2 regions of the Cohnella yongneupensis genome follow, and region 1 is predicted to be linked to the other one. Evidence: a T-box and tRNA genes for the amino acid it is inferred to sense, from the RefSeq annotation. Region 1 holds a T-box; the other holds one or more tRNA genes.

Region 1 (4,441 bases):
AGCCTTCTCCGCCCAGCTTCTCCCACAGCTCCTCGGAGATATGAGGAGCGATCGGCGCCAGCATTTGAACGAAATGCTTCATCGCCTCTTTCGGCAGCACTTCCGACTTGTAAGCGTCGTTGATGAAAATCATCATTTGGCTGATCGCCGTATTAAAGCGCAGGCCTTCGTAGTCCTCGCCGACTTTCTTCAAGCTCTTATGCCACGTGCGGCGGAACGATTCCTCGCCCGAAACGTCCTTGATCTTCTCGTTCAGGCTGCCGCTGTCGTCTACGAACAAGCGCCATACGCGAGCTAAGAAGCGATATACGCCTTCTACGCCGTTCGTGTTCCATGGCTTCGTCGCCTCCAAAGGACCCATGAACATCTCGTACATCCGGAGCGTATCGGCGCCGAACTCTCCGACGATTTCATCCGGATTGATGACGTTGCCGCGGGATTTGGACATTTTCTCGTTGTTCGTGCCCAAAATCATGCCTTGGTTAACGAGCTTATGGAACGGCTCTTTCGTATTCACGACACCGATATCGTACAGCACCTTATGCCAGAAACGAGCGTACAGCAAGTGAAGGACCGCGTGCTCCGCGCCGCCGATATACAGGTCGACCGGCAGCCATTCCTTCTGCTTCTCCGGCGAACAAATCGCCTCTTCGTTGTGCGGATCGATGAACCGCAGGTAGTACCAGCAGCTGCCTGCCCATTGCGGCATCGTATTCGTCTCGCGGCGACCGCGACGGCCTGTCGCCGGATCGACGACGTTCAGCCAGTCCTCGACGTTAGCCAATGGCGACTCCCCCGTGCCCGAAGGCTCGATCGCGTCGATATCCGGCAGCAGGAGCGGAAGCTCCGATTCCGGAACCGTGTCCATCGTGCCGTCTTCCCAGTGAATGACCGGGATCGGCTCGCCCCAATACCGTTGGCGGCTGAACAGCCAATCGCGCAGACGGTATGTGACTTTTCCTTTGCCTTTGCCGTCTTTCTCCAGACGAGCGATCATCGCGGCGATCGCTTCCGCCGTGTTCATGCCGTTCAAAAAGGCCGAGTTCACCAGCTTGCCGTCGCCCGTGTAAGCCGCTTCCGCAACGTTGCCGCCCTCGACGACTTCCAAGATCGGCAAACCGAACTTCGTAGCGAATTCCCAGTCGCGCTCGTCGTGGCCAGGTACGGCCATGATCGCGCCCGTGCCGTAGCCGCCGAGCACGTAGTCCGCGATCCAGATCGGCACTTTCGCGCCGTTAACCGGATTGATCGCGTATGCTCCCGTGAACACGCCGCTCTTATCTTTCGCCAAGTCGGTACGCTCAAGGTCGCTCTTGCGCGCGGCCGCGTCGACATACGCGCCGACTGCAGCTTTTTGCTCGTCGGAAGCGATAACGCCCACCAATTCATGCTCAGGCGCCAATACGCAGTACGTCGCTCCGAACAGCGTATCGGGACGCGTCGTGAACACCGTCAACGCCGCATCGTGACCCTCGATCGCGAAGTTCACTTCCGCGCCTGTCGACTTGCCGATCCAGTTTCGCTGCATGTCCTTGATGCTCTCGGACCAATCCAGCTCCTCCAGATCCTCTAACAGCCGTTCCGCGTATTCCGTAATGCGGAGCATCCATTGACGCATCGGCTTGCGGATAACCGGATGGTTGCCGCGTTCGCTAAGACCGTCGATGACTTCCTCGTTCGCAAGCACCGTGCCCAGTGCCGGACACCAGTTCACGGGCACTTCCGCGACATATGCGAGACCTTTTTTGTACAGCTGTATGAAAATCCATTGCGTCCACTTGTAATAATCCGGATCCGTCGTGCTGAATTCGCGATCCCAGTCGTACGAGAAGCCTAGCGACTTGATCTGGCGGCGGAAGTTGTTGATGTTCTCCACCGTAATATCGCGCGGGTGGCGGCCGGTTTGCAACGCGTATTGCTCAGCTGGAAGGCCGAACGCGTCCCATCCCATCGGATGAAGGACGTTAAACCCTTTCATCCGCTTATAACGGCTGACGATATCGGTCGCCGTATAACCTTCAGGGTGACCTACGTGCAACCCCGCCCCGGATGGATAAGGGAACATATCGAGCGCGTAAAATTTCGGTTTATCCGCATCCTCGGTCGTGCGGAACGTCTTATTGGCGTCCCAATACTTTTGCCATTTCGGCTCGATCGTCAACGGATCGTATTGCTTGTTTTGTTCGCTCATCGTCTGTTTAAGCTCCTATTCGCGGGATATTCCCCTTACTTACATGCGCCAAAATACAAAAAATAAAAACCCCCCGCCCTAGCGAAATCGCTAGGGACGAGAGGTTAATTTCCCGTGGTACCACCCTAGTTGACGAAGCCCCTGCCTGAGGATTCGCCCACTTGAGCCCCGTAACGAGGGGGCGTCGCCGCGCTAAGCGCGAAGGCTCCAAGGCGAGTTCATCGTAGTCGTCGTCCGGCTTGCACCACCCGCCGGCTCTCTGGGCGACTTCCATCGATTACTATTCCTCTTCACAGCCATAATGTATGCCCTTGATTATAGCGATTCGAGGCAAATGATGTCAAGTTCCGCGCACCTGCGTCCGCGCCGGCACAGACACCTCTTTACACGCCCCGCTTGTTCCCCCACAACCAAGCGTGCAATTGAGGAAGAACGCGTACGTCCTTCAGCTCCTCCGATGACATAGCCGTATCGACGAGCCATAAGTAACGATCCATCAGACGACGAAGCAAAACGGATGAATCTTGCTCCTTCACGTCGTCGTTCCCGGCTTGCAAATAAAAAGTAACGCCCGGATAACGGTGATGAACAGAGGTTGCGTATCGTAAATCGGCTTCGTCGAAAATGACGACTTTGAGACTGTACGATCTTCCTTCCGACCGCAACTTGCCGACGATCTCGTCCAGCACGTCCCAATCAGTCGTCATGCCGGAGCTCGGAGGCTTGGGCGACAGCGTCAAGTCATCGATGCGATGAAACCAATCTTGCCACCGGCTGCCTTGCGTTTCCAATGCCACCTTCACGCCCTCGGCATGAAGCAGGTCGATCAGCTCGCCAAGCTGAGGCAACAACGCGGGGTTGCCTCCGGACAGCGTAACGTGCGAGAAAGTCGAACCGCCGACCTGTCGCAGCTCCTCCCAAACTTCCGAAGCTGTGATCATACGGATATCTTGTTTGCCCGAGCCGTCCCACGTAAACGCCGAATCGCACCAGGAGCAACTATAGTCGCAACCCGCCGTGCGGACGAACATCGTCTTTTGCCCGATGACCATGCCTTCGCCCTGCACCGTCGGTCCGAACACCTCTAGTACCGGAATCCGGCGCCCAAGAGCTTCTTTACTCATGCGCGCCTCCCGCTCCCGGTCGATAAATCACGTAACTCGTCGGCGTCTCCCGCAGGAAAACTTGCACGCAACGCGGCTTATTGTCCATACCGTCCAAGTAACTTTGCACGATGTCGCACAGCACTCTGGCTACATTTTCCGTCGTCGGATACCGCTCGGGAGAATCGTCTCCGAAGTATTCGGAATGACCATTCAGCACGGAATGGTCGAACTTGTCGTGCACGAGCTTCTTGATCGTCGAGAAATTAACAAGAAAACCGCTCTCGTCCAACCGGTCTCCGGCAATCGTCAAGTTGGCGAAATACGTATGTCCATGCATTCTTGCGCAATCTCCAGCGTGCTCGGAAGGCACGTAATGAGCGGCGGCGAATTGCATATCTTTGTTCAGTTCATAGCGATAAGGGTGCTGTACGAATGGGTAAATTTGCTGAATCATAGACGTACTCCCTCGCTTTGGGCCGCTTCGTACTCCCGCAGCCCTCTGCTGCGAAGCAAGCAAGCCGGACACGTGCCGCATCCGTCGGCGATAACGCCTTCGTAACACGTAAGCGTACGATTGCGAACGAAATCAAGCGCGCCGAGATCGTCCGCGAGCTGCCACGTCTGCGCCTTCGTGAGCCACATAAGCGGCGTGTCGATGACGAACTCGTAGTCCATGCTAAGATTCAGCGTGACGTTAAGCGACTTCACGAATATGTCGCGGCAATCCGGGTACCCGCTGAAATCGGTTTGGCAGACGCCGGTTACGATATTTTTCGCTCCGACCTGCTTAGCCAATACGGCCGCGAACGACAGGAACAGCAAGTTTCTCCCGTCTACGAAAGTCGAAGGAAGCTGCCCCTCCTCGTGTTCGATCGCCATGTCGTGCCTCGTCAGCGCGTTCGGCGTTAACTGCCCGAGCAACGACATGTCGAGCAAGTGATGCCGCACGCCGAGCTCCTTCGCGATGCTAGCCGCGCACTCCAGTTCCAGCGAGTGGCGCTGTCCGTATTGGAACGTAACGGTTTCAACTTCTTCGAACTCCCGCAATGCCCACAGCAAGCAGGTCGTGCTATCTTGACCGCCGCTGAAGACGACGACGGCTTTGCCTTTTCTCATGTTGACGCAATCTCCTTCCCAAGTAAAA
Region 2 (4,441 bases), on a different contig from region 1:
GTGTTTGCGGCCTCGGGCTCCGAAAGTGGCGAAGATATAGGCTCGAAGCTCGGCGAATCGGGCGAAGAAGCGGCGAAACTCTGGATAGGAGAAGCGGATGAGCTCGGTTCGGAAGCGGCGTTAGGGCGCTCGTTAGCGTTGCAAGACGTTAAAACGGCGCTTAAAGCGATAACCGATAACAAGGCTAGCAATCGATTCGCGTGACCCAACATGTCCCATCTTCTCCCTTCCGCAATAGCTATATCTAGTATGACACATTGTACCAGGCAAAAGTTGCGTCCAACATGAAAAACTTGGCAAAACAGTTCTTTTGTCGCATAATGTCGCTTCGAAACAGGACTTGCGGATAATGTAAAATGGATAAAAACGGGGGTGACGGGCTAAGCATTTAGCCCCTTAATTCAGCTTGTTTACTGGTTGCGCGAGCGAAAAGGATATGATAAGTTAAACGGAAAAGAAACGGGCGGTGGAGGAAACATGGACATTCTTAAGGAGAGAATTTTGAAGGAAGCGAGCGTTATTAATTCGGACGTCTTGAAGCTTGACTCGCTGCTGAATCATGGCGTCGACCCGCAACTGACGATGGAGATGGGGAAGGAATTCGCCAAACGGTTCGCCGAAACGCCGATCACGAAGGTCATCACGGTCGAATCGTCAGGTATACCGGTGGCGTTCGCGACTGCGTTGCATCTAGGCGTACCGCTCGTGTTCGCGCGCAGGAAGAAGACGCTGCTTGGGGAGCCGGATGCTTATTGCGAACGCGTGCCGTCGTTCACCAAAGGGATCGTCACCGATCTGATCGTGTCGCGCCATCTGCTTAGTCCGGACGATTCGGTGCTCTTCATAGACGATATTATCGCCAACGGCGACGCGGCAAGAGGACTAATCAAAATTATCGAGCAATCGGGCGCTAATCTCGCGGGCATCGGCATCGTGCTCGAGAAGTCGTTCCAGGCCGGAGGCCGCACGCTGCGCGAGCTTGGATTCAAGGTCGAGACGCTCGTCAAAATCCAATCGCTCGAGGACAATACGATCACGTTCGGCGAGTAACCGGACGCGGAATTGGAGCAATTACCTTCTTTCCCAATTGAATTACTTTATCGTATAATAGGAGTAACTTGCAGGGGGAGGCGAGCAGCAAATGGGGAATCTTGAACTGTCAGGTGAGTTTTTTCTAGCTAAGCTTGAAGCGGCCAAAATCCACTTCGAGCGCGCGCTCGACTGCAAACATACGGAATTCGACGACTTGTATCCGTATATGATCGAGCATCCGCAATTTTTCTGGTATAAAAGATATGTCGCATGGTCGGAGCTATTAACGATCGTCAGACTATCCGAAGAGCTTGGCATCGCATGGACGGAACGGTTCACCGAGAAGCAAGCCGAATATGTCAACAAACGGGTCATGTCGAGCAAAGTGCTGGATTGCTGGTATGAAACGAACGATACGAGAGAGCACGTAGGGTGAGCGCCCGGCGGGCGCGCTTGAAACAACCCGCGAGGATTCCATCCATGCGGGTTGTTTTTGTATCTATATGAAGGAGCGATAACGATGAACGACGATCAACTGGATCAATTACGCGTGGATAGCACAAAGGTACGAATAGTCAGAGACGCGCTCGAGCAGAACGACGTGGTCGGCATCGTCGTCGCTTGGGACGACGAATACGTACTGATGCGCAGACCGAATCGGAAAGTCATTAAAGTGAAGCGCGGCTACCCGATGCAATTGGCTTCGGAACCGCGCGAATGGGTGGAATGATTTACCCTTCATTGTGGCAAAGTAGACGACAAGATCCATTCATCACGTACGGTTAAACGCCGGGGGGTGTAATCATGTCGTTAATGGAACAAAAATTGGCTAAGTATAACGAGGGTGAAGCGGGGACGTCCATTATGCTGCCGCAGGTCGAGGACGCTTATGATCAATTCGCGAGCCAATGTCTCGCGGACGGCGAGTTGGACGCGCTCACGAAGCAATTGATCGCGCTAGGCGTATCGCTATACGCCAATAACGAGATTTCGATGCAGTATCACGTGCAAGAGGCGCTTGCGCAAGGCGCCAGCGATCGGCAGATCATGGAAGCCGTAGCGGTCGTAGCCGCAACGGCGGGCGGGCACGCGCTATCGCAAGGCGTGATGCAGGTAGGCGGCGCGCTTCATGCGGCCGGAGGCAACGGAACGCTGTTCCATGGAATCGAACCGGACAAGCTTCGCAGCAGCCACTTGCAAGACTATTTGCAGGACACGGAGTTCGCTTCGGACGAAGGTTGGGAAGGGATGGCGATTCCCGGCGGTACCGCGGTGTCGCCTTCGTATTGATAGACCATTAACTGAAAATTAGAACTTCCTCGCCTGGCTTGACTTCGCTTCAAGCCACGTGCTATTATAAGATACGTGCTCGAGACAAGGTTGGTTAGTAATGCGGTAATGCGATGAAGACAAACCCTCGAATACACTTTATAGCATGCGGTCATGGCGGAATTGGCAGACGCGCTAGATTCAGGTTCTAGTGTCAGCAATGACGTGGAGGTTCGAGTCCTCTTGACCGCACCACCTATACAATCGCAAGAAGCTCCGGTCTCCCGGAGCTTCTTTTTTATGAATAGAACAATTTGGAGGCAGAGCCAACATTGAATCGATACCCTTTTGAATATGACCATGCCAGGCCTTTTCTTCAACAGGTAGGCGAATGGGTCGCGGACGTGTTCTACGATATATTGCCCGAAGCCGGGTTCGAGGTGCGCGACGAGCAAATTTATATGGCTTACCAAATGGAAAGAGCGTTCGCCGAGAAGCAGACTCTGTTCGCGGAAGCCGGGGTAGGAACGGGCAAAACGCTCGTCTATTTGTTGTACGCGATCTGTTACTCGCGCTACATGCGCAAGCCGGCGGTTATCGCCTGCGCCGACGAATCGTTAATCGAACAGTTGGCGAAGCCGGAAGGAGATCTGGCCAAGCTGACCCGGCATTTGAGCCTTGCGATCGACGCGAGATTGGCTAAGTCGCCGGATCGTTACCTTTGTTTGGTCAAGTTGGATCAGGCGCAAGCAGGCTTCGAGGATTTGGATTTGTATAAAACGGTGCACTATGAATTGCCCGGATTCGTCCATAAGCATGAAGCGCTGCAAACGTTCCATGCCTACGGAGACCGCAAGCAATACCCGCACTTGAACGATCATCAGTGGGACAAGATCAGCTGGGACTCGTTTCAGGATTGCTTTACTTGCCCGCAAAGACATCGTTGCGGACAGACGTTATCCCGCGAGCACTACCGGAAATCCGGCGATTTGATCATCTGCTCGCATGATTTCTATATGGAACACGTATGGACGTACGAGGGACGCAAAAGGGAAGGTCAACTGCCGTTGCTGCCGGATCATTGCGCCGTCGTATTCGACGAAGGGCATCTGCTGGAATCGGCCGCCCAGAAGGCGTTGACGTACCGTTTGAAGCATTCGGTATTCGTAGAGTTGATCAGCCGATTGTTGCAAAATGAAATTCGCGAAACGTTAGCCTTGCGTATCGACGAAGCGATCGATCGGAGCGAAGCGCTGTTCGAGACGCTTTCGCGGCAGAGCGAGGATATCGCGGGTTCGGATCGCAAGCGGATTAAGCTGAGCGAACGACTGCTTGAAGAGGTGCGCCAGTTCTGCCAAGTGATCGAAGCGATCGAAGAAGAATTAGTATTCGAAAGCGAGCTTTACACCTTGAACGATTACCAGCTTCGCATCGTCGAAGAGCATCTGGAGACGATACAGAAAGCTTTAAGTTTGTTCCAGCGTTCCGATAAGCCGATCAGCTGGGCAACGGAAAGCGATGACGGACTCACCTTGGTCATTATGCCGAGAGCCGTTAAGGAAGTGCTTCGCGAACGGGTATTCGGCCTCCAAATGCCGGTCATTTTCTCATCCGCTACGTTATCCGTCAAAGGTTCTTTCGTATATACCGCAGACAGCCTAGGGATCGAGCGATATTTGTCGTTCAGCGTGAAGTCCCCTTACGAATATATCAATCAGATGGAAGTACTGGCCCCGGAATGGCCCCGCGGCGCTTCGTTCAACGAGAAGCTGAAGGCTGCCGCCGGACTGTTGACCCGAACGGATGGCAGGGCGTTGATCTTGTTCAACGATAAAAAGGATCTGCTCCGCTTCAAAGAGTCGATCCCTTCTATTCCGGCGTGCGCGGACATGCGGTTCTGGTTCGAAGGGGACGCGGAAATCAGCCATCTCATCTCCGCTTTCCAACAGGATGAGCAAAGCGTTCTGTGCGCGGTAAGTCTATGGGAGGGATTAGACATACCCGGTCCGTCTCTATCGAATGTCATCATGTGGTCGTTGCCTTTCCCTCCGGAAGAGCCGGTCATTTTAGCGAAGCGTGAAGCGTCGGTATCGCCTTACGAAGAAGTCGATCTGCCTTATATGTTGCTTCGCCTTCAGCA

The links. A T-box is a leader RNA that pairs with one kind of tRNA and senses whether it is charged. The one in region 1 lies ahead of leuS (leucine--tRNA ligase), so its partner is inferred to be a tRNA-Leu.
Region 2: it has a tRNA-Leu gene. The T-box ahead of leuS (leucine--tRNA ligase) is inferred to sense a tRNA for this amino acid. The anticodon was not compared.

What each region holds. Positions count from the first base shown of each region.
Region 1 is NZ_JBHSNC010000057.1:112,287-116,727, reverse strand. It holds gene leuS (leucine--tRNA ligase) at 1-2,191, opposite strand, end outside; T-box leader at 2,281-2,494, opposite strand; gene queE (7-carboxy-7-deazaguanine synthase QueE) at 2,575-3,315, opposite strand; gene ACFPQ4_RS21850 (6-carboxytetrahydropterin synthase) at 3,308-3,751, opposite strand; gene queC (7-cyano-7-deazaguanine synthase QueC) at 3,748-4,413, opposite strand.
Region 2 is NZ_JBHSNC010000021.1:78,460-82,900, forward strand. It holds gene ACFPQ4_RS06925 (hypothetical protein) at 1-212, opposite strand, end outside; gene ACFPQ4_RS06930 (xanthine phosphoribosyltransferase) at 478-1,050, shown strand; gene ACFPQ4_RS06935 (hypothetical protein) at 1,142-1,468, shown strand; gene ACFPQ4_RS06940 (hypothetical protein) at 1,553-1,762, shown strand; gene ACFPQ4_RS06945 (carboxymuconolactone decarboxylase family protein) at 1,837-2,322, shown strand; tRNA gene ACFPQ4_RS06950 (tRNA-Leu) at 2,470-2,556, shown strand; gene ACFPQ4_RS06955 (ATP-dependent DNA helicase) at 2,634-4,441, shown strand, end outside.